DNA from 3 places in the Actinoplanes sp. NPDC049598 genome. Region 2 is predicted to be linked to each of the others. Evidence: predicted binding sites of a transcription regulator. Region 2 holds the regulator's gene; each other region holds the start of a gene.
What was found. Region 2 encodes HrcA, which represses chaperone genes, less so after heat shock. Its sites were predicted from a motif close to GGTTNGCACNCTCNNNNNGAGNGTGCNAACC; they were not measured.

Region 1 (9,798 bases), on a different contig from region 2:
CCTGCCCGGGCGGTCGTGGCCCGGTCGGGACGGCGGCCTCGGTATCCAAGTTTCCTTCGGGTATGGCTGGGGAAACTTGCGAATTGATCACATCTTCGGGCTCGGCCAGGCGGTACGTGTCACGCCCGGCCCGCTTCGCCGCGTAGAGCGCGGTGTCGGCGGCGGCCAGCACTTGCCGCGCGTCACCACCGTGTTCCGGGTAGACGGCGACGCCGATCGACACGGTCACCGGGATGCCCAGGTGGTCGGGGCGCAGCGGGTCGATCGGCACCGGTCGGTCCCGTACGGCGGCGCCGAGCCGCTCGGCCACGATCGCCCCGCCGTACGCGTCGGTCTCCGGCAGCAGCACCACGAACTCCTCACCGCCCTGCCGGAACGCCACGTCGACCTCGCGCAGCCCGACCCGGATACGCCGGGCGAACTCGGCCAGCACGGCGTCACCGGCCGCGTGCCCGTACGTGTCGTTCACGTCCTTGAAGTGGTCCAGGTCGAGCACGAGCACCGTGAGCATCCGCCCGAACCGGCTCGCCCGCTCCACCTCCCGGCGCAACGATTCCCGCAGGTAACGGTAATTCCACAACCCGGTGAGGGGGTCGGTCAGCGAGAGCCGCTGCGCCTCCTCGTGCATCCGCACGTTGTGCACCGCCACCCCGGCCTGACCGGCGAACGTCCGCAGGGTCCGCAGGTCGGCGTCGTCGAAGCGGTCGCCGCCGACCCGGTCGTAAAGGGCCAGGACCCCGAGGGTCTCGGGTTCGTCGCCGTCCTCGACCGGCGCGCAGATCGGCACGGCCACGTACGTCCGGCACGGCGGCTCGGAGGTGGCGATCTCGCCGTGCCCCCGCCGCCATTCACCGCTGGCCGCCACCCCGCCGAGCACCCCGTGGCCGACGGTCAGCCGCCGCTGGGGCAGGTCGGCGTCGGGCACGTCCCAGTTCCCGGTCAGCCCGACGCCGCACTGCGCGACCAGCTCACCCTTCACCGGGTCGATCAGCAGCACGAGGCCGGCCCGGGCGCCGGTGGCGGCGAGCGCGGTCCGCAGGATGACCTGGAGGATGCGCTGCAGGTCGTGGGTGCTGGAGAGGGTCTCGCCGAGGATGGCCAGATGGCCGCGGAGCTGGTCGCGGCTGGCGGTCAGGGCCTGGACGTACGCCTGCAACTCGCGGGTCATGCGGTTGAAGGTGGCCGCCAGCCGGCCCAGCTCGTCCGGCCGCAGGATCGGCACGCGGGTGTCGAGATCGCCGTCCGCCACCCGGCCGGCGGCCCAGGCCAGGTCGCCCAGGGGCCGGGTGGTGGTGCGGGCGAGCCAGCGGGCGACCAGGACGGCGGCCAGGGCCGCGGCCAGGACGACGGCGGGGAGTACGGCGTACAGGAAGGTCGGCCTGTACGCCGGCACGGTGAGCGTGATCGCCAGCGGTTGCCCGGGCTCGGGAACGATCCGCCGGACCTGCCCTTCACCGTCGCCGGTCAGGCTCACCCGGGCCCCGCTGACGGCACTGAGCCGGCCCAGGAACGCGTCATCGACGGTCTGAGCTGCGGTGATGGTGGTGTCGCGGGCGACCGCCGCGGCCGAGATGGTGGTGGCCGGCCCCTCGGACGGGGTGGCGCAGCTCCGCCAGTCGTCGTGGCGTTCTCGCGCGCTGACCTCGATGCCGGTGGCCAGGCCGCGCGCGATCAGCTGGCCCGCCACCGCGGATCGGTCATTCGCGGGCACCACCGCCACCGCGTCGGCCGCCGCCTGGAGCTGGCGGCAAGCAGCGGAAATGCTGGTACTGACGGTGGTCGCGGCCCGATCGAGCCGCTCGGTCGTCCGGTCCCGGCTCACCGTGGTGACGGTCAGGGCGACGAAGATGGACCCGAGCAGGACCGGACCGAGCACGACCACCAAAAAGGCCGTGGTGAGCCGGCCACGTAGCGTCACGCATCCTCCCGGGAGTGGCCCTCTTTGGAGCGATGCTGACATAGTGTGCACCGTTTGCCGCTTTTAAAAAGGGGGTGTTGCATGCCCGATTTAACCGGTGCCGCGGAAAAAACGAGACGCCGCAAGATCGCGCTCCGCAGTCATCTGCTCACGGCAAGGCGTCAGATGTCACCCTCAGCCCTCGCCGCAGCGGCCGCCCAACTTCAAGATCAAGTGCTTGAGGCGGTACGGGTTCAGCGGGCGACCACAATTGCCGCGTACGTCCCCGTCGGCGCCGAGCCCGGGGGCCCCGGCCTGGTCGCTTCACTGGCCGCCCACGGCCGCGTCCTGCTGCCCGTGCTGCGCCCCGACAACGACCTGGACTGGGCCCCGTACGAAGGCACGACCGTCCCCGGCCCTCGAGGCCTGCTGGAGCCCCCCGGCCCGCGCCTGGGCGTCGACGCCATCCTCTCGGCCGACCTCGTCCTGGTCCCAGCCCTGGCCGTCGACCGCCACGGCTTCCGCATGGGCCGCGGCGGCGGCTCCTACGACCGGGTTCTGAGCCGCCTCGCCGTCCTCCCGCCGCCCAGCGCCCCTCCGTCCAGCGCCCCTCCGCCCAGCACCCCTCCGCCCAGCACCCCTCCGTCCAGCACCCCTCCGCCCAGCACCCCTCCGCCCAGCACCCCTCCGTCCAGCACCCCTCCGCCCAGCGCCCCTCCGCCCAGCGCCCCTCCGCCAAGCAGCCCTTCCTCCGCCGACCACACCTCTCCCGCAAGCGCCCCCCTTGGCGCGCGAACGCCGCTGGTCCTGGCCCTGCTCCACGACGGTGAGCTGCTGGACGAGGTGCCGGCGGAGCCACATGATCGGCCCGTGCACGGGGCCCTCACGCCGCACGGTGGGCTATTCCTGGCCCCGACGTGATGTCCGCCCAACGCTCAACCTGCCGTTCGAGTGGACGAAATGACCTCCGATGGCGCAACATTGGCACTCGGAGTTGGCGAGTGCCAACAGCCGAAAGATCCGGAGGAGCCGTGCCTACCTACCAGTACGCCTGCACCGAATGCGGCCACCAGCTCGAGGCCGTGCAGTCGTTCTCCGACCCGGCGCTGACCGAGTGCCCGAACTGCCAGGGCAAACTCCGCAAGGTCTTCAGCTCCGTCGGCGTCGTCTTCAAGGGTTCGGGCTTCTACCGGAACGACTCCCGCTCCGGCAGCGTGAGCGCCGAGAAGTCCGCCTCCACCAACGGCGACGCCACCAAGAAGCCGGACACGTCAAGCTCCACCTCGAGCGACTCGTCCTCCAGCTCGACCACCTCGACGTCGTCATCTAGCAGCAGCTCGACCACCTCGTCGTCCTCTTCGTCGAGCACGAAGGCCCCCGCCGCTTCCTGACGCCAACCCCGAATCGCGCCGGCACCCCCGGCGCGATTCCCGCGCGCCTACGAGCGGCCACTCTGCCCACCCGCACCCCGCGTCCGTGCGCCCACGAACAACCACCCTGCCCGGCCGGTCCGCGCCCCCGCGTCCGCGAGTAGCCGCCCTTCCCGCCGGTCCGCGCCCCGCGTACGCGCGTCCGGTCGCGTCCACGAGCAGCCGCCTTCCCGTCCGCCCTCTGCGTCCGCTGGCGGCTACCCCTCCCTATCGCCCGCGCTCTGCGTCCGCGCGCTCCTGGAGTCCCCGGGCTCATCGACTCTCCGCGCCCCGCACCCCGCGCCCCGCACCCCGCGCCGACCAGGCGTACCCCGTCCTCACGCCCGGGCCCTCCTGAGGCGCACCTCGTCTTTCGCGGCCCGCGCCTTCCCCACCGCGCACCCTGTCTTCGCGGCCCGCGCCTTCCCCACCGCGCACCTTGCCTTCGCACCCGGCCCCTACCCCGGGCCGCGTCGCGTCTCGATCAGCGCGTTCAGGCGGTCCCGGCGGTGACCCGTCGCGGGGCGGGACCGCTACCAAAATCACCTGTGACCGCGCCGGTTATCCACATTCGCGCGCTGTCCACAGGCTCGGAGCGGGCGATCTCCCCGCCCGCCTAACGTTCGCCTCGGCGCCGGACCACGACGCCAGGGCGAGCGAGAGGGAGCAGGACGATGGCCAGACCGAGCATGTCCCGGCTCGGGAAGGCACTTCCCCCACCGCACGGGCAAGCCGGCCGCGACAGCGGCGAAGGGCGCCTGGATCCCGTGCGGCGCCGCCGGCCGGCCCGCGGCACGCTGTTCCGCCTCGCAGCGGTCGCGGCCTTGCTGAGCCTCGCCGCCCTGCTGTCGTGGTCACCCCCGGAGGCGTGTGAGCCCGCCACGGACACAGTTGTCGTGCGCCCGTCCGCCTCCGGGGCCTTCCCAGCCGACGGCACTCCAGCGACGCCGAACGGCTCAGCCACGCTCCCGCCGGCCGACTCCGCCGTTGACCCGCCGGGAGACTCCGCTGCCGCGAGGCCGGGCAGCGCCGCGCGGCCAGACAACGCCGCGGGGCCTGGCAACGCCGTCGTGCCCTCCGGCACCGTCGGCGTTCCCATCCGCCTGGCCGACCCCACAGCGCTCGCGCTGGTGAAGCCGGGCAACCGGGTCGACCTGCTACGGGTCGACGACAAGGGCGCCACGACCTCGGTCGCGGCCGCCGCGCTGGTCCTCACCGTGACCGGGGCGTCCGACCCCACTACCGGCGGCCTGCTGCTGGCCCTGCCGCCGACCGAGGCCGAGCATGCGGTGGCCACACCGAACCACGGCTTCGCCGTCCTCATCCGCCCCGGCTGACCTGTGCCGGCCGAGTCGGGTCTCGGGTCGCGAAGCCGTACGTCGTGCGCCCAGCCGTGCCGGCCGCGCGCTCACCAGTGGGGCGGGCGGTCCTCGAGCAGGCGCTCGTCGTTGTCGGAGGAGCGTTCGCCCCAGCCGCGCTCGGTGTCGTCCCGGGTCTGATCGGGGAGGACGGGCGCCTCCTCGGACTCGAAATCGACCTCGCGTTCGCCGTCCAAGTCGCGCTCGGGCTCATCCAGGATGTCCACGCCTAAGAGGGTAGGCCCGCGCCGCTGCGGAAGTCTTCCCCCTTCGGCTGTACCGTCGGTGAACGTGAGCAGCCCCACCGGCGTCCCGGACGACTCTTACTGGCAGCGACCGGATCCTGACTCTCCCGTGCCCGGTCCGTCCCCTGACCCTGCCGAGCCCACCCCGAAGCCGGAGCCGAGCTATCCCGGTCCGCCGAAGCCCGCACCCCCGTCGGGCAACTGGCGCCCGCCCACGATCTCCCAGCCCCCACCCCCACGCGCCATGCCCGGCCAGGACATGGACGCCCTGGACGAGTCCGAGAGCTCAGCCCGCACCCTCACCTACGGCGTCGGCCTGGTCGCGGGCGCCATCGCCCTGATCCTCATCTGTCTACTCTGCGCCCGAGCCATCTTCTGACCCACCCGCCCCGCCCTACTCGACGCGCCACCCCACCCCCGACCCGGCGTGGCGCAGCACCCCCGCCGTCACGGCACCAGCACCCGCCGGGAAGCCATCAGCCGGTCCGGCACCACAACCCCTGGGCCCGCCATGACCCGGGCCCGGCACCCCCACCCCTGGGCCCGCGACCATCGGGCCCGGCACCACCGCCCTGGGCCGCGACCATCCGGCCCGGCACCACCGCCCTGGGCCGCGACCATCCGGCCCGGCACCACCGCCCTGGGCCCGCCACCATCCGGCCCGGCACCACCGCCCTGGGCCCGCCACCATCCGGCCCGGCACCACCGCCCTGGGCCTGCCACCATCCGGCCCGGCGCCACCACCACCCCCCTGGGCCCGCCTCCAGCCGGCGCGACGGGGGCGCCACCCGGCGGGCGGCAGTCGGCTCGCGCTCTCGTACGGTCACGCGGCCCTCGGCACGGCGCCCTCGCAGAGGGGCGCGCTGGGCGTGGTGCCCTCGCGGGGCTGACGCGGTCTCAGCCCGGCTCGGTGTGCTGGGCACACCCGAAGCGCCGGGCGGTGGCTGGTGCCACCACCCGGCGCTTCGGGTGTGCCGCTTTTAGCGGGTGTGCCGCTTTTAGTAGGTGCCCCAGACTGCGGTTAGTAGGTGCCCCAGACTGCGGTTAGTAGGTGCCCCAGACTGCGGTGGCGCCTGAATCGCCGGTCTTGTAGACGTAGTAGCCGGAGATCACGGCCAGGACGACCAGAACCACGGCGCCGGCGGCCTCGCCGATCAAGGGGAGGCGGCCGGTGCGGCGCCAGGTGAGGGCGACCAGGACGAGGCTGGCCACGCCAAGGGCCAGGGTGAACCAGAACGTGCGGGTGCCGAAGCCCATGTGGTCGTCCAGGATTTCCTTGCCGGGGCCGCTCATGCCCTGGCCGATCAGGCGGTTGTAGAGCTCGGTGCCCGACTCCTTCGCCACGAACGTCGCGACCGGGGCGGCCACCGCGAGCAGCGCCAGCGCCCAGCCCAGCTTGGGACGCCACCGCGGCACCAGCGCGTAGACGACGGCCGCGAGGGCCAGCAGCGGAACGAACACCACCGCGGCATGCAGGACGAGCGCATGCACCGGCAGGCCGTTGATCTGGTCGAACACGAAGCCTCCTCATGGAACTGGTCGGCCGCCAGCTTAGAAGTATCTGACGACGCAAACTTCCTCGAGTCCGCTTACACCCTTTGACCCGCCACGGTTCACCTCTCCGCAGGTCTTTCGGGGCACAACTGTTGGGGAATCACCCCTAACCGTGCTGTCATTGACCGATGCCTAAGGGTGAAGACCTGCTGCGTGAGCACGGCCTCCGGGTCACCAAGCCGCGCCTCGCCGTGCTGGAGATCCTCACAGGCGGCGGCCACCTTGACGTCGAGCAGATCGCCGCGCAAGCCCGGGTCCGCCTCGACTCGGTGTCGACCCAGGCGATCTACGACGTGCTCGGCGCCCTCTCCCGGGCCGGCCTGGCCCGCCGTCTGGAACCGGCCGGCAGCCCGGCCCGCTACGAGGCCCGGGTCGGCGACAACCACCACCACATCGTCTGCCGGGGCTGCGGCGAGATCGCCGACGTCGACTGCGTGGTGGACGAGCGGCCGTGCCTCACCCCGGCCCACAACCACGGCTTCCAGCTGGATGAGGCCGAGGTGACGTTCTGGGGTTTGTGCCCGGCCTGCCAGCGACAGCACGCCGACGAGGCCTGAATTTCGATATCTGAACAGGTTCAACTTTCGCCGGGCGCCGTGGCAGTCTGGATGTCATGAGCGATGTCGGGCTGTTCGGACCGGATTCGGTCACCTGGAAGCTGCACCGCGAGCCGATCCTGATGCTCGGCGGTCTCCGCTCGCTTTATCTGCAGGCGCTGCACCCGCGCGCCGTCGCGGGCGTCGCCCAGAACTCGGGCTACCGGGCCGACCCGTGGGGCCGTCTCAGCCGTACGTCGGCCTATGTGGCCACGGTGATCTACGGCAGCACGGACGAGGTCGAGCTGGCCTCCAGCCGCCTGCGCCGCCTGCACTCGAAGATGACCGCGGTCGACCCGGCCACGGGTGAGACGTTCCGTATCGACGAGCCCGACCTGCTCCGCTGGGTCCACGTGACCGAGGTCGAGTCGTTCCTGACCACGGCCACCCGCGCCGGTCTGCGACTGACCGCGGACGAGGTCGACCGCTACTACACCGAGCAGCTCAAGGCCGCCGAGCTGGTCGGCCTGGACCCGTCCACCGTGCCGTCCACCGCGGCCGAGGTGGCCGCCTACTACGAGGCTGTCCGCCCCGAACTGGGCATGACCAAGGACACCGCCGAGACCGCCCTCTTCCTGACGGTCCCGCCCGTTCCCGACACCTGGGGTCCACGCGCTCTCCGCCTGGGCCTGACCCTGGGCCCGGCCCGCTGGGCCTATCTCGGCATCGCCACCACCGCCGCCGCCCTGCTCCCGCCCTGGGCCCGCCGTCTTTACGGCGCCCCCGGCTGGCCCACCACCGACATGACAGCCGACCTCTCCATCCGCGGCCTGCGCCTGCTCATGTCCACCGTCCTGGCCACCCTCCCCCGCCGCTACCGCGACAGCTCCATGCGCCAGGCCGCCCTGGCCCGAACCCAAACCGCCGCCGCCTGATCACCCCCTCGCCCGCCACCCCGCTCCCGATGGGGGTGGAGGGGGCTATGGGTCCGGGGGGAAGGGTCGAAAGCTGGGCTCGAAGGCCAGGTTGCCGGGCCGCGGGCCAGGCAAGGTCGAGAGCTGAGGGCCCGGGCCCAGGGCCAGGTTGCCGGGCCGGGGGCCGAGGCGAAGCCGAGCTGAGGGCGGGGGCCCAGGGCCAGGTTGCCGGGCCGCGGGCCGAGGCGAAGCCAAGCTGAGGGCCCGGGCCCAGGGCCAGGTTGCCGGGCCGCGGGCCGAGGCGAAGCCGAGCTGAGGGCCCGGGCCCAGGGCCACGTTGCCGGGCCGCGGGCCGAGGCGAAGCCGAGAGCTGAGGGCCCGGGCCCAGGGCCAGATTGCCGGGCCGCGGGCCAGGCAAGGTCGCGAGCTGAGGGCCGGGGCCGAGGGTCGGGAAGCCGGGGACGGAGAGTCGCCGGCTGGTGGGCTGAAGGGCTGGTCAAGGGGTGAGGTGGGCGACGGCGGCCCACGGCTCCTTGGCGGGCATCTCGGAGCCGGCGGGGCAGATTTTGCGGAAGTCGCACCAGCCGCACAGGGGTCCGGGGGTGGTGGGGAACTCGGTGTCGGGGTCGGCGCCGGCGGCGACGGCTCGTTCGGCGGCCATGATGTCGCGGGCGGTGTCCTCGGCGCGGCGGAGCTGGCGGGCCAGGGACTCCTCGGTGTGCTCGTGGGCGGCGACCGTGCCGGTGGGCAGGTGGTGCAGCTCGACGCGGTAGCTCGGGCGGCGGAAGACGCGCTGGGCCGCGTAGGCGTAGAGGGCGAGGGCCAGCGAGCCGCGGGCGTCGTCGGCGTCGGAGCCGGTGCGGCCGGTCTTGTAGTCGACGATCACGGCCTCGGGGCCGTTGGGGCCGGGGCGCGAGTCGATGCGGTCGGCGCGGCCGTTCAGGGCGAGGACGGCCGTCTTGGCGGCCACCGTGCGCTCGACGCCGAGCGGTTCGTCCTGCGGGTCGAGGCCGGCCACATAAGTCTCGAGCCAGCCCAGCGCCGCGCGGTAGGCCGCCCTCTCCTGGTCGACGTCGCGGTAGCCCTCGCGGACCCAGGTGCTCTTGAGGAGCCTGGGCAGCACGCTCGGCTCCCGCTGGCCGGGTGGCAGGCCGTACCAGTTCTTCAGCGCGGTGTGGACGCTGGCGCCCAGCGAGTTGTGCGCCCACGGCGGGCCCTTGGGCGGGCTGGGGCGCTCGACATACGAGTACTTGTACCGCCGGGGGCAGTCGACATAGGTGCCCAGCTTGCTCGGGGTGCACACGAAGAGCCGCTCGGGCATGCCGTCGAAGCCGAGCTGCTCGGGGACGCCGGCACGGGATCTGGTGGGAGGCACGGAGCAATCCTGCCAGCCCGGTACGACAGATACCGAGTCAGAACGCGGCGGCGTACATCTCCACGAAGGCCGCGACCGCGTCGGCGATCAGCTGCACCGCGATCGCGGCCAGCAGCAGACCGGCGATGCGGGTCAGGACCTCGATGCCGGCCGGGCGCAGCAGCTTGACGATAACGCCGGAGAACCGGAGCACGACCCAGACGGTGATCATGACGAGCAGGATGCCGATGGCGATCACCAGGTATTCGTCGAAGCCCTCCGCACGCTGCACGAACAGCATGGTGGCGACGATCGCGCCCGGCCCGGCCAGCAGCGGCGTGCCGAGGGGGACCAGCGCCACGTTGCTGGTGCCGCCCTGTTCGGCGGGCTCGTCGGTCTTGCCGGTGAGCAGCTGCAGCGCGACCAGCACGAGGAGCAGACCACCGGCGCCCTGCAGGGCCGGAAGTTGCACGTGGAGGTAGTCGAGCAGGGTCTGCCCGGCCACCGCGAAGCCGACGATCACGCCGAGCG
Region 2 (9,798 bases):
GGGACGATCCGCGGCCGGCGGTGATCGTGGCCGGGCTGCGGAACCCGTGCGCGCAGATCAACAAGTTCCGGCCGGGGCTGCTCAGGGAGGTCATCGGGCAGGACGAGCAGGGCAACGTGGTGCGCAAGGGCGGTGTCATGGGCGTGGTGCTGCGCGGCGGCCCGATCCGGCCCGGTGACGAGATCAGCGTGGAGCTGCCGCCCCCGCCGTTGGCGCCGCTGGAGAAGATCTGAGCGGGAGGTGAACGGGTGTGAGCGGGGGCCCCGCGCGGACGTGGGACGATAGAGCCCGCCGGCGGATCGCCGGTGTCGTCAAGTTCGAGAAGAACGGAAGATCGTGCCTGGACCGCTCGACCCCGGCGTGAACGTGATCGGCAACACCGATCCCGCTCGGATCCGCAACTTCTGCATCATCGCCCACATCGACCACGGCAAGTCGACGCTGGCTGACCGCATGCTGCAGATCACCGGGGTGGTCGACCCGCGTCAGATGCGTGCGCAGTACCTCGACCGCATGGACATCGAACGCGAGCGCGGCATCACCATCAAGTCGCAGGCCGTGCGCATGCCCTGGGTGGTCCGCGAGGGCGACCGCACGGGTGAGACCGCGGTGCTCAACATGATCGACACACCGGGGCACGTCGACTTCACGTATGAGGTCTCCCGGAGCCTGGCCGCCTGTGAGGGCGCGATCCTGCTGGTCGACGCCGCGCAGGGCATCGAGGCCCAGACCCTCGCCAACCTGTACCTGGCGATGGAGAACGACCTGCACATCATCCCGGTGCTCAACAAGATCGACCTGCCGGCCGCGCAGCCCGAGAAGTACGCGGAGGAGCTGGCCAAGCTGATCGGCTGCGAGCCGTCCGACGTGCTCCAGGTCTCCGGCAAGACCGGCATGGGCGTGGAGCACCTGCTCGACGAGATCGTCCGGCAGTTCCAGCCGCCGGTCGGGCGGGCCGACGCCCCGGCCCGCGCGATGATCTTCGACTCGGTCTACGACGTCTACCGGGGCGTGGTCACCTACGTCCGGGTGGTCGACGGGCGGATCGAGGCCCGCGACCGGATCAAGATGATGTCGACCGGGGCCGTGCACGAGCTGCTCGAGATCGGCGTCGTCTCGCCCGAGATGGAGAAGGCGGGCGCGCTCGGCGTGGGCGAGGTCGGCTACCTGATCACCGGTGTGAAGGACGTGCGCCAGTCCCGGGTCGGTGACACCGTCACCGGCAACGTCAGGCCCGCCACCGAGCCGCTGGGCGGCTACAAGGACCCCAAGCCGATGGTCTACTCGGGTCTCTACCCGATCGACGGCTCCGACTACCCGGCCCTGCGCGACGCGCTCGACAAGCTCAAGCTCAACGACGCCGCCCTGGTCTACGAGCCGGAGACCTCGGCCGCGCTCGGCTTCGGCTTCCGCGTCGGCTACCTCGGCCTGCTCCACCTGGAGATCATCGGCGAGCGGCTGGAGCGCGAGTTCAATCTCGACCTGATCTCCACCGCGCCCAACGTGGTCTATCGCGTCTACACCGAGGACGCCGAGGAGAAGGTCGTCACCAACCCGAGCGAGTTCCCGACCGGGAAGATCGCCGAGATCCACGAGCCGGTCGTGCGGGCCACCGTGCTCGTGCCCAACGAGTATGTCGGCGCGGTCATGGAGCTGTGCCAGAGCCGGCGCGGGTCGCTGCTCGGCATGGAGTACCTGTCGTCCGAGCGGGTCGAGCTCCGCTACACGCTGCCCCTGGCCGAGATCATCTTCGACTTCTTCGACCAGCTCAAGAGCAAGACCAAGGGGTACGCGTCGCTCGACTACGAGCCGTCCGGCGAGCAGGTGGCCGACCTGGTCAAGGTGGACATCCTGCTGCACGGCGAGCCGGTCGACGCCTTCAGCGCGATCGTGCACAAGGACAAGGCGTACAACTACGGCGTGACCATCGCCGCCAAGCTGCAGAAACTCATTCCGCGGCAGCAGTTCGAGGTGCCGATCCAGGCCGCCATCGGCAGCCGGATCATCGCCCGCGAGACCATCCGGGCGATCCGCAAGGACGTGCTCGCCAAGTGCTACGGCGGTGACATCAGCCGTAAGCGCAAGCTGCTCGAGAAGCAGAAAGAGGGCAAGAAGCGGATGAAGATGGTCGGCCGCGTGGAGGTGCCGCAGGAGGCCTTCATCGCCGCACTGTCGACATCCGACTCGGTGGACCCCAAGGGGACAAACAAAAAATAGGCGGTTTGGCTTTCGGGAGGGTCGGGAACTCTGGGGCTCGACGGACGCAACGATTGCTTCACCCCCCGAAAGGATCCCCCAATGACTGTCACCGGCATCATCACCGCGCTCATCGTCGGTCTCATCATCGGCGCTCTGGGCCGCCTGGTCGTTCCGGGCAAGCAGAACATCCCGCTGTGGCTGACCCTGGTCATCGGTGTGGTGGCCGCTCTGCTGGGCACGGTGCTGGCCCGCGCGACCGGTGTCGCCGACACCAAGGGCTTCGACTGGATCGAGCTGCTCTTCCAGGTTGTCCTGGCCGCGATCGGTGTTGCCCTGGTGGCGGGTGTCGGCGGTCGTCGCCGCCTCACCCGATAAGGCAGAACCGGGCGCTCACCACGCCCGACGAACGAAGCGCCGGACCGCGAAGGTCCGGCGCTTCGGCGTTTTCTCAGTAGCGGAACTTGTGCTGCGCGCTGCGGCGGTTGACCCAGGCCGGCAGGTCGTCCACGTGCTCCCGGTGCGGGAGGCGCTCGCTCGCGGTGTGGCCTTCCGTGACATCGCGCATGGTGACCACGAAACCCTGGACCAGGCGGTCCTCGCGGAGGTCGCGGTACGTGGCCTCGACCAGCAACTGGCTGTCGTCGGGGCGGCGCAGCGCGCAGAAGATCGTGCCGTCGCCGCCGGTGGTGAACGCGCGGCGGATCTGGCCCCGGTCGTCCCGGTCGGCCAGGTCGGCGAAGGTCGACAGCGGGGACAGCTCCTCGTCGCCCAGCAGGTCGTGCAGGGCCGGGCTGGCGTAGCGGATCCGCTGATCCTCGTCGAGCACCAGCATCAGGTCGGCCGTGTTGCGGATCACAGCGCGCAGGTAAAGGTCGCTGTCGCGGCGGCCGACCGCCTCGACCAGGCTGATCCGGTCGAGGGCCAGGGCGGCCTGGCCGGCCAGCACCTCCAGGGCGTCGCGGGCTGCGACCAGGGCGTCCCGGCGACCGGTGAGCACCAGGGCGCCTCCGCTGGGCCGGGCCACAGCCAGCGGCTCGAGCCAGAGCGGGCAGATCAGGGTGGCCTCCTCGGCCGGCGACTCGTCCGACCACCAGCTGCGCGGGCGGCGGCCGGTCGGCGCGGGCGGGAGCGCCTCCAGGGCCATTTGACGGTCATCGGTGGCGAAGACCACCCGGCGCACCGTCTGCTCGGCCAGCAGGACGGTCACCGCGGAGCGGACCGCCTCGTCCACGGCGGGCATGTCCGCCGCGGCCACCAGGTCGGCGCTCGCGCCGCGCAGGCCGCGCTCCCGCGCCAGGGCCCGGCTGTTCAGGGTCACCGCGTCGGCCAGGCGGGTGATGGTCAGGGTGAGGGTGATCACGCCGGCCACCGCGATCGGCACCGCGTCCTCCACCGGCCCGGTCAGCGCCTCGATGAGCAGGACCAGCGGCGGGGTCGCGACCGAGAGGACCAGCAGCGCCGCCCAGTGTCCGCGCCAGGCCGGCGGGCGCGGGGTCTCGGGCATGGTCAGCCGGGCCATCGACGGGTGCAGCGCGGCCAGCCCCCACGCCACGTACAGCACGCGGTAGCCGGTCTCGGCCGCCGTGCCTGGCGCCAGCGGGTAGGCGATGTCACCGGCCAGCATGCCGACGGCCCCCAGGAGCAGCAGGAAGGCGGCCCCGTTGCGGCCGGTGGCCAGGTTGAGGCGCACGGCCACGCCGACCAGCAGGATCGAGCCGATCACGTCGGCCCCCGAGATGCCGCCGAGCTCGGCCATGCCGCCGACCACGAAGACCCAGAGGATCAGCAGGCTGGCGCACGCGAACGCGAGCAGGTCGATCAACCGGGCCCGGTCGTCGATCACCGAGCCGCCGCCGGTGAACTTCAGCAGCGCCCCCGCGACCAGTACGTACATCGCGAGATAGAAGGCGTCCGCGACGCCGTGGTCACGCAGAGCGAAGAAGACATCGCCGGTGGCCAGCATCGCGACAGCGGCGGCGAGCAGCAGCCACGGCCCCTTTCTGGCCGGCCGGCGCCACCACACTCCGCAAATGATCGCTATACAGCTGGCAGATCCCAGAAGAATCCACTCGATCGCCCTCGACACGCCCTACTTAGTACCAGGGCGGTAGCTGTCTGTCCATGTTGCCTTATACGCTACGCAACTGCGTACCGAAAACGGTCGTCATCACCCAGAGTGATTAAATCGGCGACCGAAATTTCCGGCCACGCACCGAAAATCGGACGTCAATCGAACACTTCCGCGATCACGCGCAGCTTTCCGGCGCCACCCTGCGCGGTCGCCGCCGTCCACTTGCCGTCCGGCGCGTGCCACTCGAGATCGGCGAAACGTACCCGTTCGAGACCGGTCGCGGAGGCATGGGCGACGAGCCAGTGGGCATAGCGCCAGCCCGCGCTGGCGTCGGTGACGGCCACGGTCAGCCCGGCCACCGGGCCGGCCGTGGCCGACTCGGTCAGGCCCTTGCCCCAGTCGAGGCGCAGGCCCTCCATCAGCGCGGCCGAGGCAGCGGCCCCGCGCAGCACCGGCGACCCGCTCACCGAGCACTCGACGGCGCCGGTGGCCCGGCCGGTCAGCGCCTTGGCCAGCACCGCCGACTCGTCGGCCCACTTCTCGTACGCGTTGGGGTAGGCCGAGCGCTGCACCTTCTGCGCGGCATCGGTGACCCGCATCTTCTGGTAGCCCTTGACCTTCTTGAGCGCCGTGTAGAACCTGTCCGCCGCGTACCTCGGGTCCTTGATCTTCTCGATCGTGCCCCAGCCCTGGCTCGGGCGCTGCTGGAAGAGGCCGACCGAGTCGCGGTCGCCGGTGTCGAGGTTCTCCAGCTTCGACTCCTGCAGCGCGGTGGCCAGCGCGATCACCACCGCCCGCTCGGGCATGCCCTTGCGCACGCCGACCGCGGTGATCGTCGCGGCGTTGGCCATCTGCACGTAGTCGAGCGTGACCTCGCCGTCGGCCCGCACGGTGCACTCCGGGCCGATCTGGGGCAGCTTGAGGCCGCCGGAGAACGAGCGGACGGCGACGAACACGCCCAGCGCGCCGACGAGCGTGACCAGCGCCAGCGCCGCCACGACGGGGGTCTTGCGCACCAACACCTCCGGCAAGTCAGTCAGGCAACAAGAGTAGTCAACGAGATCACCTTGTCTGCGTGACTGGGACCCAGGAGGCGTCGCGCTTCTCCCGGAACGCGGCCACGCCCTCCCGGCCCTCGGCCGACCGGAAATATCCGGCCGAGCGCTGTGAGAGCTCGGCCAGCTCCTCGCGGACGCCGGCCTCGGGCGTACGGCGGAGCAGCTGCTTGGCCCCCGCCAGGGCGAGGGGACCGCCCCGGACGAGGCTGTCGCAGTACCGCGTGATCGAGGCGTCGAGATCCACCGCCGGCACGGCCGCGGTGACCAGGCCGATCTCCGCCGCCCGGGCCCCGTCGAAGACATCCCCGGTGAGATAGAGCTCGGCCGCCGCGCGCGGGGCCAGCCGAGGCAGCACGGTCGCGCTGATCACAGCGGGGATCACGCCGAGCCGTACCTCCGAGAAGGCGAAACTCGCCTCGGTGGTGCAGACGGCGATGTCGGCCGCGGCGATCAGGCCGAGCCCGCCCGCGCGGGCCGGCCCGCCGACGCGCGCGACCACCGGCTTGGGGAACTCCCAGAGCGCGGCCAGGACGTCGGCCAGCAACTCGGCCGGGACCCGGCCGCTCGCGCGGGCCTCGGCCGTCTCCTTGAGATCGGCCCCCGAGCAGAAGACCGGGCCGGCGTGGGAGAGCACGACGACCCGGACCGAGGCGTCGGTCAGGGCGTCGGCCAGCGCGTCGAGCAGCTCGCGCATGAGCGGGGTGGAAAGAGCGTTGCGGTTCGCCGGGCTGTCCAGGGTCATGGTGGTCACCCCGGCGTCGGTGACGGTACGGACCAGAGCCATGGCGGCACCCTAACGGGAGGCGTGCACACTTGACGGATGGCAGGCGCACTTCCCGACGGCTCACCCGTCCCCGCGGACGGGTCGCTCCCCGCATCCGCGACTTCCGCCGTCGGCCGGAACGGCTTCGCCGTCTATGTCCACGTGCCGTTCTGCGCGTCTCGCTGCGGCTACTGCGACTTCAACACCTACACCGCGTCCGAGCTGGGCGGCGGGGCCAGCCGGGACACGTACGCCTCGACCGTCCTGCGGGAGCTGCGCCTGGCGCAAGGCGTGATAAGTCCGGGAAAAGTGGACACGGTGTTCTTCGGTGGCGGGACGCCGACGCTGCTGAGCGCGGATGACCTCGGGCGGATTCTCGCCGGGATCGACGACGCGTGGGGGCTGGCGCCGGATGCCGAGATCACCACGGAGGCCAATCCGGAATCCGTGGACCTGTCGTATCTGAGGACGCTGCGCGGACACGGCTTCAACCGGATCTCGCTCGGCATGCAGTCGGCGTCGCCCACGGTGCTGCGGATCCTCGACCGCAGGCACACCGCGGGGCGCGCGCCGCAGGCCGCCATCGAGGCCCGCGAGGCCGGCTTCGAGCACGTCAACCTCGACCTCATCTACGGCACGCCGGGCGAGACGGCCGACGACTTCGCGGCGTCACTGCGGGCGGTCGTCGACGCGGGAGTGGACCACGTCAGCGCGTACAGCCTGATCGTGGAGGACGGCACCCGGATGGCGGCGCGGATGCGGCGCGGCGAGATCCCGTTCCCGTCGGACGACGTCGCGGCGGATCGCTATCTGGCCGCCGAAGAGGCGCTGACCGGGGCCGGCTTCGAGTGGTACGAGGTCTCGAACTGGGCCACCTCGGCCGAGGCGCGCTGCCGGCACAACCTGCTCTACTGGACCGGAGCCGACTGGTGGGGGCTCGGCCCGGGCGCGCACAGCCACGTCGGCGGGGTGCGCTGGTGGAACGTCAAGCACCCGTCCGCGTACGCGTCGCGCCTGTCGGAGGGCCTCTCACCCGGTCACGGCCGGGAGCTGCTCACCGACGAGGACCGGCACGTGGAGGACGTGATGCTCCGGGTGCGGCTGCGGGAGGGCATCGCCCTCGACCGGGTCGACCAGGTGGGCGCGAAGCAGGCGCTGGCCAACGGGCTGCTCGACGCTTCCTCGTACGAGCGGGGCCGACTGGAACTGACGCTGCGCGGCCGCCTCCTGGCCGACGCGGTCATCCGCGACGTGGTCTGAACAGCCGGGCCCCCGTGCCCGGCCCCATCACTTGATGAGATTCAGCGACATCGGGTAGTTGTACGGCTCGTTGTTGCCGGCCTTCACGCCGGCGATGATGCCGAAGATGATGGCGATCAGCGCGGCTGCCGCGATGATGATGAAGCCGATGCCCAGGCAGGACGTGACCCAGCCGATCAGCGTCACGATCGACCAGGTGATCTGGAAGTTCAGCGCCTTGACCGACTCGGCCCGGACCACCGGGGACTGGTTGCCCTTGGCCAGCAGCGCGATCAGCGGGGCGATCCAGCCGGCGAGGCCGCCGCCCAGGAAGGCCGCCGCGGCGCCGCCGAAGTGGGCCACGAGGATCCAGGTGCGGTCGTCCTGCGTGGGGCCGTAGCCGCCATAACCTTTGTCGTATCCCGGCGGGGGCGGCGGGTAGCCGGGCGGGGGGCCGTAGCCGGGAGGCGGTGAGCCGGGCGGCGGGCCGTAGCCGGGAGGCGGGGAGCTGGGCGGCGGGCCGTAGCCGGGAGGCGGGGAGCTCGGCGGGGGGCCGTAGCCGGACGGGGGGTTGTACGGCGGGGGTGTCGATCCCGAAGTCGGGTCGTTAGGGGCATAAGGGTTGAACGGCCTGGTGGGGTCATTCGGGGTGGGCTCACCAGGCGGGCGAGGCGGTTCAGTCATGGCTGACACGGTAGAGCCGCACCTCAATGGGGTCGAGGCGACATGCTGATCTTGTGGATGAACAGACGAGTCCGCTCGATCATCGCGTTGCCGTCCGCGGCGACGTAGACTGGCACTCGGTCTGCCGGAGTGCCAAATTTGTGGGGGAGGGGTCATATGAGTCTCGATGACCGCAAGCTCGAGGTGCTTCGGGCGATCGTCGAGGACTACGTCGAGACGCAGGAACCCGTCGGGAGCAAGGCGCTGGTCGAGCGCCACCAGCTCGGCGTCTCCCCGGCCACCGTGCGCAACGACATGGCGGTGCTCGAGGAGGAGGGCTACATCCGGCAGCCCCACACCAGCGCCGGCCGTGTGCCCACCGACGCCGGCTACCGGCTGTTCGTCGACCGCCTGTCCAAGGTCAAGGCGCTGAGCCCGGCCGAGCGGCGGGCCATCGAGCGGTTCCTGATCGGCGCGGTCGACCTGGACGACGTCGTGCACCGCACGGTGCGGCTGCTCGCCCAGCTCACCCGCCAGGTCGCCGTCGTGCAGTACCCGTCGCTGGCCCGCTCCTCGGTGCGCCACCTCGAGCTGGTGCCGATCTCCACCACGCGCCTCATGCTGGTGATGATCGCCGACACCGGCCGCGTCGAGCAGCGCCTGGTCGAGCTGCCCGGGCCGGTCCCGGCCGACGACGTCACCGACCTGCGCCGCCGCGTCAACGAGAAACTCGCCGGCAAACGGCTGGCCGACACCCCGCCGCTGGTGCAGGGGCTCGTCGACGACTGCGCGCCGGAGAGCCGGGCCACCATGGCCTGCCTCGCCTCGGTGCTCCTCGAGACCCTGGTCGAGCGCAGTGAGGAACGCCTCGCCTTGGCCGGCACCGCTAACCTGACAAGGGGTGGCGTGCTGGACTTCCAAGGCACGCTGCGACCTGTCCTCGAGGCCCTCGAGGAAGAGGTCATCCTGCTGAAACTGATCGGCGACCTGGAGCCGAGCACCACGCGGGTCCGGATCGGTGACGAGAACGAGATCGACAACCTCCGGTCGGCGTCCGTGGTCAGCACCGGTTACGGCCCCGGGGCGACGATCGTCGGTGGGCTCGGTGTGCTCGGCCCCACCCGGATGGACTACCCCGGCACCATCGCGACCGTGCGCGCGGTGGCACGCTACGTGGGCGACCTTCTAGCACAAAACTGACGAGGATTGCGGAGCCCGTGGCCAAGGACTACTACGGCATTCTCGGCGTGAGCCGGGAAGCCACCGACGACGAGATCAAGCGCGCCTACCGCAAACTGGCTCGGCAATATCACCCGGACGTCAACCCGGACCCGGAAGCGCACGAGAAGTTCAAGGACATCAACGCGGCGTACGAGGTCCTCTCCGACGACCAGAAGCGGCAGATCGTCGACCTGGGCGGCGACCCCCTCGCGCCCGGCGGCGGCATGGGCCCCGGTGGTCCCGGCGGGGCCGGTGGCCCGTTCGTCGGCTTCCAGGACATCATGGACGCCTTCTTCGGCACGGCCGCGGGAGGCGGCGCCCGGGGCCCGCGCCCGCGCACCCGGCCCGGCGCCGACGCGATCCTGCGGCTCGAGCTCGACCTGGTCGAGACCGCCTTCGGCGTCGAAGCGCCGATCACGGTCGACACCGCGGTGCTGTGCACCCAGTGCTCCGGGGCGGGCACGGCGCCGGGCACCCACCTGGCGACCTGTGAGACGTGCGCCGGCCGCGGCGAGGTGCAGAGCGTCCAGCGCACCTTCCTCGGCCAGGTGGTCTCCTCCCGCCCCTGCGCCACCTGCCAGGGC
Region 3 (9,798 bases), on a different contig from region 2:
ACCGGGTCGCCGTGGTGGAGAACGGCCGCATCACCGAGCTCGGCTCGCACGACGAGCTGGTCGCGGCCAACGGCCCCTACGCCGCGCTCTGGCGCTCCTGGCACGGCGAGCGCGTCCCCGACTCGGCGGAAGAGGAGGCGGCCGCCGCCCGCTGACCCGCGCAAAAGGGCGCACCCCGGAGGGTGCGCCCTGATGTGTTGCGGATGGATCAGAAGCCGGGGCCGTGCTGGTGGCCGTGGCCACCGTGGCTGTGGCCGTGACCGCCGGCGGCGGCGGGCTCCGGCTCGGCCGGCTTGTCGACCACGAGGCTCTCGGTGGTCAGCAGCAGGCCGGCGATCGAGACGGCGTTGGAGACCGCGTTGCGGGTCACCTTCACCGGGTCGAGGATGCCGGCCGCGGCCAGGTCGACGTACTCGTCGGTGGCCGCGTTGAGGCCGTGGCCCCAGCCCAGCTCGCCGACCTTGCCCACCACGACGTAGCCGTCGTGGCCGGCGTTCTGCGCGATCCAGCGCAGCGGCTCCACCAGCGCCTTGCGGACGATCGAGACACCGATCGCCTCCTCGCCGGTCAGGCCGAGGCCGCCGTCGAGCTCCGTCGCCACCTGGGCGAGGGCGGCGCCACCGCCGGGCACAGTGCCCTCCTCGACGGCCGCCTTCGTCGCTGCGATGGCGTCCTCGATGCGGTGCTTGCGCTCCTTCATCTCGACCTCGGTGGCCGCGCCGACCTTGATCACCGCGATGCCGCCGGAGAGCTTGGCCAGCCGCTCCTGGAGCTTCTCGCGGTCCCAGTCGGAGTCGGACGCCTCGATCTCCTTGCGGATCTGCGAGACCCGGTCGGTGACCTCGGACGACTTGCCGCCACCGTCGACGATGGTGGTGTTCTCCTTGTCGACGACGATGCGCCGGGCGGTGCCCAGCGACTCGAGGCCGACCTGGTCGAGCTTGTAACCGAGCTCGGGGGCGATCAGCTCGCCACCGGTCGCGATCGCGAGGTCCTGCAGGATCGCCTTGCGGCGGTCACCGAAGCCGGGCGCCTTCACCGCGGCGACCTTGATGGTCTTGCGGAGGGCGTTCACGACCAGGGTCGAGAGCGCCTGGCCCTCGACGTCCTCGGCCACGATCAGCAGCGGCTTGCTGTTCTGCAGCACCTTCTCCAGCAGCGGGAGGAGCTCCTCGATGCTGGAGATCTTCTGGGTGGTGAGGAGGATGTACGCGTCCTCCAGCACCGCCTCCTGCGACTCGGCGTCGGTCACGAAGTTCGGGGAGATGAAGCCCTTGTCGAACTGCAGACCCTCGGTGACCTCGAGCTCGGTCGCCATGGCCGAGCCCTCCTCGACGGTGATGACACCGTCGCGGCCGACCCGGTCCATCGCCTCGGCGATGAGCTCGCCGATGGTGGCGTCCTGGGCCGAGATGGTGGCCACGTTCGCGATCGCCTTGTGGTCGGCGACCTCGACCGCCTTGCCGAGCAGCGCCTGCGAGACGTGCTCGGCGGCCTTGTCCATGCCCCGCTTGAGCGAGATGGGGCTGGCGCCCGCGGTGACGTTGCGCAGACCCTCGCGCACCAGCGCCTGGGCCAGCACCGTGGCCGTGGTGGTCCCGTCGCCGGCGACGTCGTTGGTCTTGGTCGCCACCTCCTTGACCAGCTGGGCGCCGAGGTTCTGGTACGGGTCGGTGAGCTCGATCTCCTTGGCGATGGTGACACCGTCGTTGGTGATCGTGGGAGCGCCGAACTTCTTGTCCAGGACGACGTTGCGGCCGCGCGGGCCGAGGGTGACCTTGACCGTGTCGGCGAGCGCGTTGACGCCGTGCTCGAGCAGGTGGCGCGCGTCGTCCGAGAAGCTGAGAATCTTCGCCATGTTTAAGGTCCCTTCACGCACCACCGCCCTGGCCCGTGATCACGGGCCAGGGCGGTAAGCACTGTCAGTAGGTCACTTCTCGATGACCGCGAGGACGTCGCGGGCGGAGAGCACCAGGTACTCCTCGCCGGCGTACTTGACCTCGGTGCCGCCGTACTTCGAGTAGAGAACCGTCTCGCCGACCTTGACGTCAACCGGGATGCGGTTGCCCTTGTCGTCGATGCGGCCGGGGCCGACAGCGAGGACGGTGCCCTCCTGCGGCTTCTCCTTGGCGGTGTCGGGGATCACGATGCCCGACGCCGTGGTCGTCTCAGCCTCGTTCGCCTGGACCACGATGCGGTCCTCGAGCGGCTTGATCGCAACCTTTGTCGCGGTAGTCACGGGCATACCCTCCTGGGTACAGGTTTTCGCCGGTCAAGGTGATGGCCGGTCTGATGCCTCATGCCACCGGGCGGGGCCGTCGTCGCGGGTGCCGGTCCGCCTGGTGCCTCACCGCGCGCCCGGATGGTCGCACGGCTGGCACCCTCGTGATGAGAGTGCTAATCGGAGATTAGGCCGGAACTAGCACTCCGTCAACCAGAGTGCCAATGAAGTCGCGCGGGGGAGAATGCCTGCGTGACTGCGGAATCGACGGCCCGGCTGCGTACGCCCGAAGGGGTGAAGGCGCTGGACAGCGCCCTGGAGGTCGCCGGGAGTGACCCGCTCGCGGCCGCCTCGGCGCTGCGGGCCCGCGGGGTGCCGCCGGAGCTCGCGGCGGCCGCGCTCACCCAGGTCGAGTTGCGGCGCCGGGCGGTGGCCAAGTTCGGCCCGGACGCGGCGTCGATGTTCTTCACCCGGGCCGGGCTCGAGCAGGCGACGCGATCGGTCGTCGCCGAGCGGCGGGCGAGGCGACTCGCGGCGGCCGGAGTCACGACCCTGGCTGATCTGGGCTGCGGGCTCGGCTCGGACGCCTTGGCGGCGGCGCGGGCCGGCATTCGGGTGTACGCGGTGGACGCCGACCCGGAGACGGCCGCGATGGCCGCCGCCAACGCCGAGGTTCTGGGCCTGGATGTACGCGTCGAGTGCGCCGACGCCACGTCGGTGCCGGTGGAGAAGTACGACGCGGTCTTCGCCGACCCGGCCCGCCGCCGGGCCGGCCGCGGCCGGGTTTTCGACCCGAAGTCGTATTCGCCGCCGTGGGACTTCATCGCCGCCCTGCCCGAACGGGTGCCGCACACGGTCCTCAAGCTCGCCCCCGGCATCGACCACGATCTGCTGCCGCCCGGTGCCGAGGCCGAGTGGGTGAGCGTCGACGGCGACCTGGTCGAGGCCGCTTTCTGGTGCGGCCCCCTGGCCGAAGTGCCCCGCCGAGCCACCCTTCTGCGTGAGGGCACGCGGTGGGAGCTGAGCGGGACGGGCGGTGAGAAGGCGCCGGTGGGCAGGCCGGGGGCGTTTCTCTACGACCCTGACCCGGCGGTGGTGCGGGCGCATCTGGTGGCTGAGCTGGCGGAGGTCGTTGGTGGGCGGTTGGGGGATCCCGAGATCGCCTATCTGTACACCGACGAGGCGGTCGATACGCCGTTTGCCCGGCGGCTGGAGGTGACCGATGTGGTGCCGTTCTCGCTCAAGCGGCTGCGGGCGCTGCTGCGCGAGCGCGGGGTCGGGCGGCTGGAGATTCGCAAGCGCGGGTCCGCGCTCGAGCCGGAGCAGCTTCGCAAGGATCTGCGGCTGGCCGGGCCGAACGGGGCCTCGCTCGTGCTGACCCGGGTCGCGGGGGCGCCGACTGCCCTCTTGTGCCGTCCGCTGTGACCCCATCGGGCACGAGTAGCGTTCGCGCCATGGCGAAGAAGGCCGCTGCCGGGACGCCGGCCACCGCGTTGCTCACCGCGCAGAAGGTCGAGCACACGCTGCATCCCTACGACGTTTCGCCGGATGCGCCCAACTATGGCGCGCTGGTCGCGCAGGCGCTGGGGATCGAGCCCGGGCGGGTCTTCAAGACGTTGATCGCCGAGGTGGACGGCGGCCTGGTGGTGGGGGTCGTGCCGGTCACCGGCGACCTCGATCTCAAGGCGCTCGCGCACGCCGCCGGCGGTAAGCGGGCCGTGCTGGCCGACCGGGCCGCGGCCGAGCGGAGCAGCGGTTACGTGCGCGGCGGGATCAGCCCGTTGGGGCAGCGTAAGAAGCTGCCGACCGTCGTTGACGACTCGGCGCCCGCGCTTGATCTGATGTTCATCTCCGCGGGCCGGCGGGGCCTGCAGGTGAGCCTCGCCCCGGGCGATCTCATTCGCCTCACCGACGCGATAACCGCCCATATCCGGACATAGCACGCACCATGCGCAGGCCGTTACGACAACGTTACGCGGCGGGTGGATCTTTCTCCCGAGAATGGTCCAGATCGGGCATCGTACTGACTTAGCGTCACGTGGTGAGCGTCGTAAGCGATCATGACGGATCGGCCCCCGGGGCTTCACCAGGGCCGAAATCCCTGTATCACCGCCGTGTTGCCGGATTGTTATGCCAGGTTACGAGATCGGCTGGCGTCACCGCTTGTGCTACCGGCCGCAACGGGAATACGTTGCCGGACACAACAAACTAGATCCTGATCACACGGCGTCTCGGGGAGCGACACTCCCGACAGCGCAGAACATCGAATCCGATCGAAGGCCCGGATTTACCCGAAAGGACACAAGGAATGCGTAAGGGACTGTTCGCCCTTGCCGCGGTTGGCCTGCTGGCCACCGGCAGCGTTGCCGCTTGCGGCGACGACAAAGGCAGCGACTCCGGTAGCGGCAGCGGCTCGAGCTCGGTGGGCAAGGTCGGCGTGATCCTGCCCGACACCAAGAGCTCGCAGCGGTGGTCCACGGACGACCCGAAGTACCTCAAGGCGGCGTTCGAGGCGGCCGGCGTTCAGGTGGACATCCAGAACGCGCAGAACGACAAGACCGCGTTCCAGACCATCGCCGACGGCATGATCTCCAGCGGTGTCAAGGTTCTGATGATCGCCAACCTCGACTCCGGCACCGGTGCGGCCGTTCTCGCGAAGGCCAAGAAGGCCGGTATCGCGACGATCGACTACGACCGCCTCACGCTGAAGGGCGGCGCGGACTACTACGTGTCGTTCGACAACGTCAAGGTCGGCGAGCTGCAGGGCCAGGGCCTGGTCGACTGCCTGACCGAGAAGAAGTACACCAAGCCGGTCGTCGCCGAGCTCAACGGCTCCCCGACCGACAACAACGCGACCCTGTTCGCCCAGGGTTACGACTCGGTCCTGAACCCGAAGTACGCGGACGGCACCTTCACCAAGGGCCCGAACCAGTCGGTTCCGGAGTGGGACAACGCCCAGGCCGGCACGATCTTCGAGCAGATGCTGACCTCGAACAAGCAGATCAAGGGCGTCCTCGCGGCGAACGACGGTCTCGGCAACGCGGCCATCGCGGTGCTGAAGAAGAACAAGCTCAACGGCCAGGTCCCGGTCACCGGCCAGGACGCCACCGTTCAGGGCCTGCAGAACATCCTCGCCGGCGACCAGTGCATGACGGTCTACAAGGCGATCAAGAAGGAGGCCGACGCGGCTTCCGAGCTGGCGATCGCCCTGGCCAAGGGCCAGAAGCCGACCACGGCCACCGGCACGACCAAGGACCCGGAGTCGGGCGCCTCGGTTCCGTCGGTGCTGCTGACCCCGCAGGCCATCACCAAGGCCAACGTCAAGGACGTCATCGCGGACGGCTTCGTCACCAAGGACCAGATCTGCACCGCGGCCTTCGCCAAGGCCTGCACCGACGCGGGCATCAGCTGACCCCAGCTTGATGTCGGGCTTTGCCCGAAATCCTGACGACGGCGCCGTTCGCTTCCGATAAAGGAAGCGGGCGGCGCCGGACTCAGGTGCCCCCACCCCTGCCGCCCCGGCCACCCCCGCCGTGGGCGGCAAACCGGTCACTCAGCGAAGGAGAAACACCGTGGCCGCGACACCCCTCTTGGAGCTCAGCGGGATCAACAAAGGCTTCGGTCCCGTTCAGGTCCTGCACGACGTCGGCCTGAGCGTCTACCCCGGCGAGGTCACCGCCCTCGTCGGCGACAACGGCGCCGGCAAGTCGACGCTCGTCAAATGCATCAGTGGCATCTACCAGATCGACTCCGGCACGGTGACCTTCGAAGGTAACCCGGTCTCGATCAGCGGCCCGAGCGACGCCTCGGGTCTCGGTATCGAGGTCGTCTACCAGGACCTCGCGCTCTGCGACAACCTGGACGTGGTCCAGAACATGTTCCTCGGCCGGGAGAAGAAGCGCGGCATCGTCCTCGACGAGCCCACCATGGAGCAGATGGCCGGCGACGCGCTCGCCAGTCTGTCGGTGCGCACCCTGAAGTCGCTGCGGCAGCTGGTCGCCAGCCTCTCCGGTGGGCAGCGGCAGACCGTGGCGATCGCCAAGGCCGTGCTCTGGAACTCCAAGGTCGTCATCCTGGACGAGCCGACCGCCGCTCTCGGCGTGGCGCAGACCGCCCAGGTGCTCGAACTGGTCCGCCGCCTGGCCGACAACGGCCTCGGCGTCGTGCTGATCTCGCACAACATGAACGACGTGTTCGCGGTCTCCGACCGGATCGCCGCCCTCTACCTCGGCCGCATGGCGGCCCAGGTCAAGACGACCGACGTGACGCACTCGCAGGTCGTCGAGCTGATCACTGCCGGTCGCAGTGGCAACATCGGACTGCCTCCCGAGAAGCCCGCGGACTTCAACGGCGACGCCGTCGACATCACGCCGGGAGGCGACAAGTGAGCACCACCACGACCACCACGGCCGGCGGCGTCAAGGTCGTCAAGCCGACCGTGAACAGCTTCGTCCGGGACTACTGGGGCCGCGTACGCGGCGGTGACCTGGGCGCCCTGCCGGCCATTCTCGGCCTGATCGTGTTGAGCCTGATCTTCGGCATCTCGACCGACACGTTCTTCAGCGGCCTGAACTTCGCGAACCTGTTCAACCAGAGCGCGCAGGTCGTCTTCATCGCCATGGGCCTGGTCTTCGTCCTGCTGCTGGGCGAGATCGACCTGTCGGCCGGTTTCGCCTCCGGCGTCTGCGGCGCGGTCGTCGCCATCCTGCTGACCAACCACGGCTGGGAGTGGTACACGGCCATCCCGGCCGCGCTGGTCACCGGTCTGGTGATCGGCTTCGTGCTCGGCTTCCTGGTCGCGAAGATCGGCATCCCGTCGTTCGTCGTCACGCTGGCCGCGTTCCTCGGCTTCCAGGGCCTGCTGCTCGTGCTCCTCGGTGGCGGCACCAACATCTCGACGAGCAACGAGTTCTTCAACTCCCTCAACAACGACAACCTGTCTGTTGCCTGGAGCTGGATCCTCACCGTCGTCGCGATCGTCGGCTACGCCGCGGTGCAGCTGCTCAACCTGCGCAGCCGGGCCAAGCGCGGCCTGGTCACCGACCCGATCGGCATCGTTGCGGCCCGCGTCGGCGGTCTGGCCGTCCTGCTGATCGTGGCGACCGCGATCCTCAGCCAGGAACGCGCGATCAACCCGGCGATCAACTCGCTCAAGGGCGTGCCGATCGTCGTCCCGATCCTGGGCGTCTTCCTGGTCCTGTGGACGTTCGTCCTGGGCCGTACGGCCTACGGCCGGCACGTCTACGCGGTCGGTGGCAACACCGAGGCCGCCCGCCGGGCCGGCATCAAGGTCGACCGGATCCGCATCTCGGTCTTCGTGATCGGTTCGTTCATGGCGTCCATCGGCGGCATCATGGCGGTCAGCCGGGCCAGCTCGGTCGACCCGAACACCGGTGGCAGCAACATCCTGCTCTACTCGGTGGGCGCGGCCGTCATCGGCGGCACCAGCCTCTTCGGCGGCAAGGGAAAGATCATCAACGCCGTCATCGGTGGTGCGGTGATCGCCGTGATCGACAACGGCATGGGCCTGCTGGGCTTCAGCTCGGGCACGAAGTACATCTTCACCGGTCTGATCCTGCTCGTCGCCGCCAGCGTCGACGCCCTCGCCCGGCGCAGAGCGGCCGCTACCGGCAACCGATGAGCCGGACCATCCTGGGTACGGGGACGGCACGCTGATGCGGGCCGGCCCCAGCCAGGAGGAGGTGCGCCGGCACAACCTCGGCACGCTGCTGCGGTACGTGCACGTGCACGGCGCGACATCCCGGGCGGAGCTCACGAGCCTGCTCGGCCTCAACCGGAGCACCATCGGGGCACTGACCGCCGAGCTGACCACCGCCGGGTTGGTCAGCGAGGCGGCACCACGCGAGACCGGCCGGGCCGGGCGACCGTCGCTGGTCGTCCGGCCCGAGTCGTCCAAGGTCTACGCGTACGCCCTCAGCATCGAGGTGGACCGGCTGCGCGCGGCCCGGGTCGGCCTCGGCGGCCGCATCCTGGACCGCCGTGAGACCGACCGGCCACGCGGCATGCAGGTGCTCGACGCGGTGCAGCCGCTCGCCGGTTTCGTCCACGACATGCGCAAGGACGTGCCCGGTGACGCCCGCTACGTGGGCACCGGGGTCGCGGTGGCCGGCATGGTCCGCCGCGCCGACGGCGTGGTCCGCCTGGCCCCGACCATCGGCTGGGTCGAGGAACCGGTCGGCGAGGCGCTCGGGGCCGAGCTCGGCGACGCCGGCAAGCTCACCGTGGGCAACCACGCCGACGTCTCGGCCCTGGTCGAGCACAGCCGCGGCGCCGCCGTGGGCTGTGACAACGTCATCTACCTGTACGGCGACGTCGGGGTCGGGGCCGGCATCATCGCCGACGGTCACCGGGTGGCCGGGCACGGTGGGTACGGCGGCGAGGTCGGCCACATGGTCGTCAACCCGTACGGCCGGGAGTGCAGTTGCGGCTCGCGCGGCTGCTGGGAGACTGAGATCGGCGAGTACGCGTTGCTCAAGCACGCCGGCCGGGGTGACCGGACGGGGCGCGAGGCGGTGCTGGGCGTGGTCGACGCGGCCATGCGCGGCGACAGCCAGGCGCAGTTCGCGGTCCGTCAGGTCGGCGACTGGATCGGCTTCGGCGTGGGCAACCTGGTCAACATCTTCAACCCCGAGGCCGTGATCTTCGGCGGCACCCTGCGCGACGTCTACCTGGTCGCCGCGGCCCAGATCCGCAGCCGCCTCACCTCGATCGCCCTGCCCGCCTGCCGCGAGCACATCCGGCTGCGCACCCCCGAGCTGGGCGACGACGCGGCCCTCATCGGCGCGGCCGAGCTCGCCTTCGAACACCTGCTCCGCGACCCGGTCGGATAGGCCCCGGCGGCCCTCCGGCCGGGTGCGTGGTGAAGATCAAAATCATCTATGCTGCGCGCCATGCCAGCCGATGTGCTGTTCGATGTGGCCTCCCACTACCCCGAGGCCGGCGTCGTCCGGACGGCCATGACCGCCCGCGACTGGAGCAAGGTCCGCACCACCGTCGACGCGGCGCCGCCGGCCGGCCGGTCGATGCTCCTCGGGGTCGCGGCCGACGTCCCGGGGGCCGAGGAGACCTTGCAGGAGGTCCTCGCCGCCGACCCGGGTGACAGCGCGGCCGCCGCCACGCTGGGGCAGCGGTGGACCGCGATCGGCTGGAAGATCCGGAGCGCGGCCCGGGCCGAGTACGTCACCGCCGAGCAGTTCGCCGCCTTTCACGAGCGGCTCCGCCGGGCCGAGGCCGTGCTGATCGAGGGCGTCGCCCGGAACCCGGGCGACCCGGCGCTGTGGGCGGCCCGGCTGACCTCCGGGCGCGGGCTCGAGGTGGGCCTGGCCGAGATCCGCCGCCGCTACGACAAGGCCATCGCCCTCGACCCGGGCCACCTGCCGGCGCAGTGGGCCTTCCTGCAGTCGCTCTGCCCGAAATGGAGCGGGAGCTGGGAGTTGCTGCACCCGTGGGCCCGGGAGACGGCGCTGGCCGCCCCGCCCGGATCTACGCAGGGCGCGCTGGTCGTCGACGCGCATCTCGAGCACTGGCTCGATCTGCCGGGCGGCGAAGGGGACCGC

Region 1: the regulator HrcA is predicted to act here: its motif matches at 2,877-2,907, upstream of AB0J66_RS10455 (FmdB family zinc ribbon protein).
Region 3: the regulator HrcA is predicted to act here: its motif matches at 2,373-2,403, upstream of groES (co-chaperone GroES).

Annotation. Positions count from the first base shown of each region.
Region 1 covers NZ_JBFAOX010000003.1:376,455-386,252, forward strand. The annotation lists gene AB0J66_RS10445 (diguanylate cyclase) at 1-1,918, opposite strand, end outside; gene AB0J66_RS10450 (5-formyltetrahydrofolate cyclo-ligase) at 2,000-2,818, shown strand; gene AB0J66_RS10455 (FmdB family zinc ribbon protein) at 2,929-3,288, shown strand; gene AB0J66_RS10460 (hypothetical protein) at 3,981-4,643, shown strand; gene AB0J66_RS10465 (hypothetical protein) at 4,715-4,891, opposite strand; gene AB0J66_RS10470 (translation initiation factor 2) at 4,956-5,288, shown strand; gene AB0J66_RS10475 (DUF2231 domain-containing protein) at 5,954-6,427, opposite strand; gene AB0J66_RS10480 (Fur family transcriptional regulator) at 6,592-7,020, shown strand; gene AB0J66_RS10485 (oxygenase MpaB family protein) at 7,077-7,934, shown strand; gene AB0J66_RS10490 (PD-(D/E)XK nuclease family protein) at 8,410-9,234, opposite strand; gene AB0J66_RS10495 (MarC family protein) at 9,326-9,798, opposite strand, start outside.
Region 2 covers NZ_JBFAOX010000012.1:54,176-63,973, forward strand. The annotation lists gene AB0J66_RS26460 (MOSC domain-containing protein) at 1-233, shown strand, start outside; gene lepA (translation elongation factor 4) at 337-2,217, shown strand; gene AB0J66_RS26470 (GlsB/YeaQ/YmgE family stress response membrane protein) at 2,299-2,574, shown strand; gene AB0J66_RS26475 (PAS domain S-box protein) at 2,648-4,222, opposite strand; gene AB0J66_RS26480 (hypothetical protein) at 4,426-5,292, opposite strand; gene AB0J66_RS26485 (enoyl-CoA hydratase-related protein) at 5,333-6,112, opposite strand; gene hemW (radical SAM family heme chaperone HemW) at 6,149-7,351, shown strand; gene AB0J66_RS26495 (DUF4870 domain-containing protein) at 7,379-8,014, opposite strand; gene hrcA (heat-inducible transcriptional repressor HrcA) at 8,171-9,193, shown strand; gene dnaJ (molecular chaperone DnaJ) at 9,211-9,798, shown strand, end outside.
Region 3 covers NZ_JBFAOX010000009.1:162,695-172,492, forward strand. The annotation lists gene AB0J66_RS21930 (ABC transporter ATP-binding protein) at 1-155, shown strand, start outside; gene groL (chaperonin GroEL) at 209-1,858, opposite strand; gene groES (co-chaperone GroES) at 1,931-2,245, opposite strand; gene AB0J66_RS21945 (methyltransferase domain-containing protein) at 2,474-3,646, shown strand; gene ybaK (Cys-tRNA(Pro) deacylase) at 3,676-4,161, shown strand; gene AB0J66_RS21955 (substrate-binding domain-containing protein) at 4,530-5,633, shown strand; gene AB0J66_RS21960 (ATP-binding cassette domain-containing protein) at 5,794-6,609, shown strand; gene AB0J66_RS21965 (ABC transporter permease) at 6,606-7,862, shown strand; gene AB0J66_RS21970 (ROK family transcriptional regulator) at 7,897-9,072, shown strand; gene AB0J66_RS21975 (hypothetical protein) at 9,133-9,798, shown strand, end outside.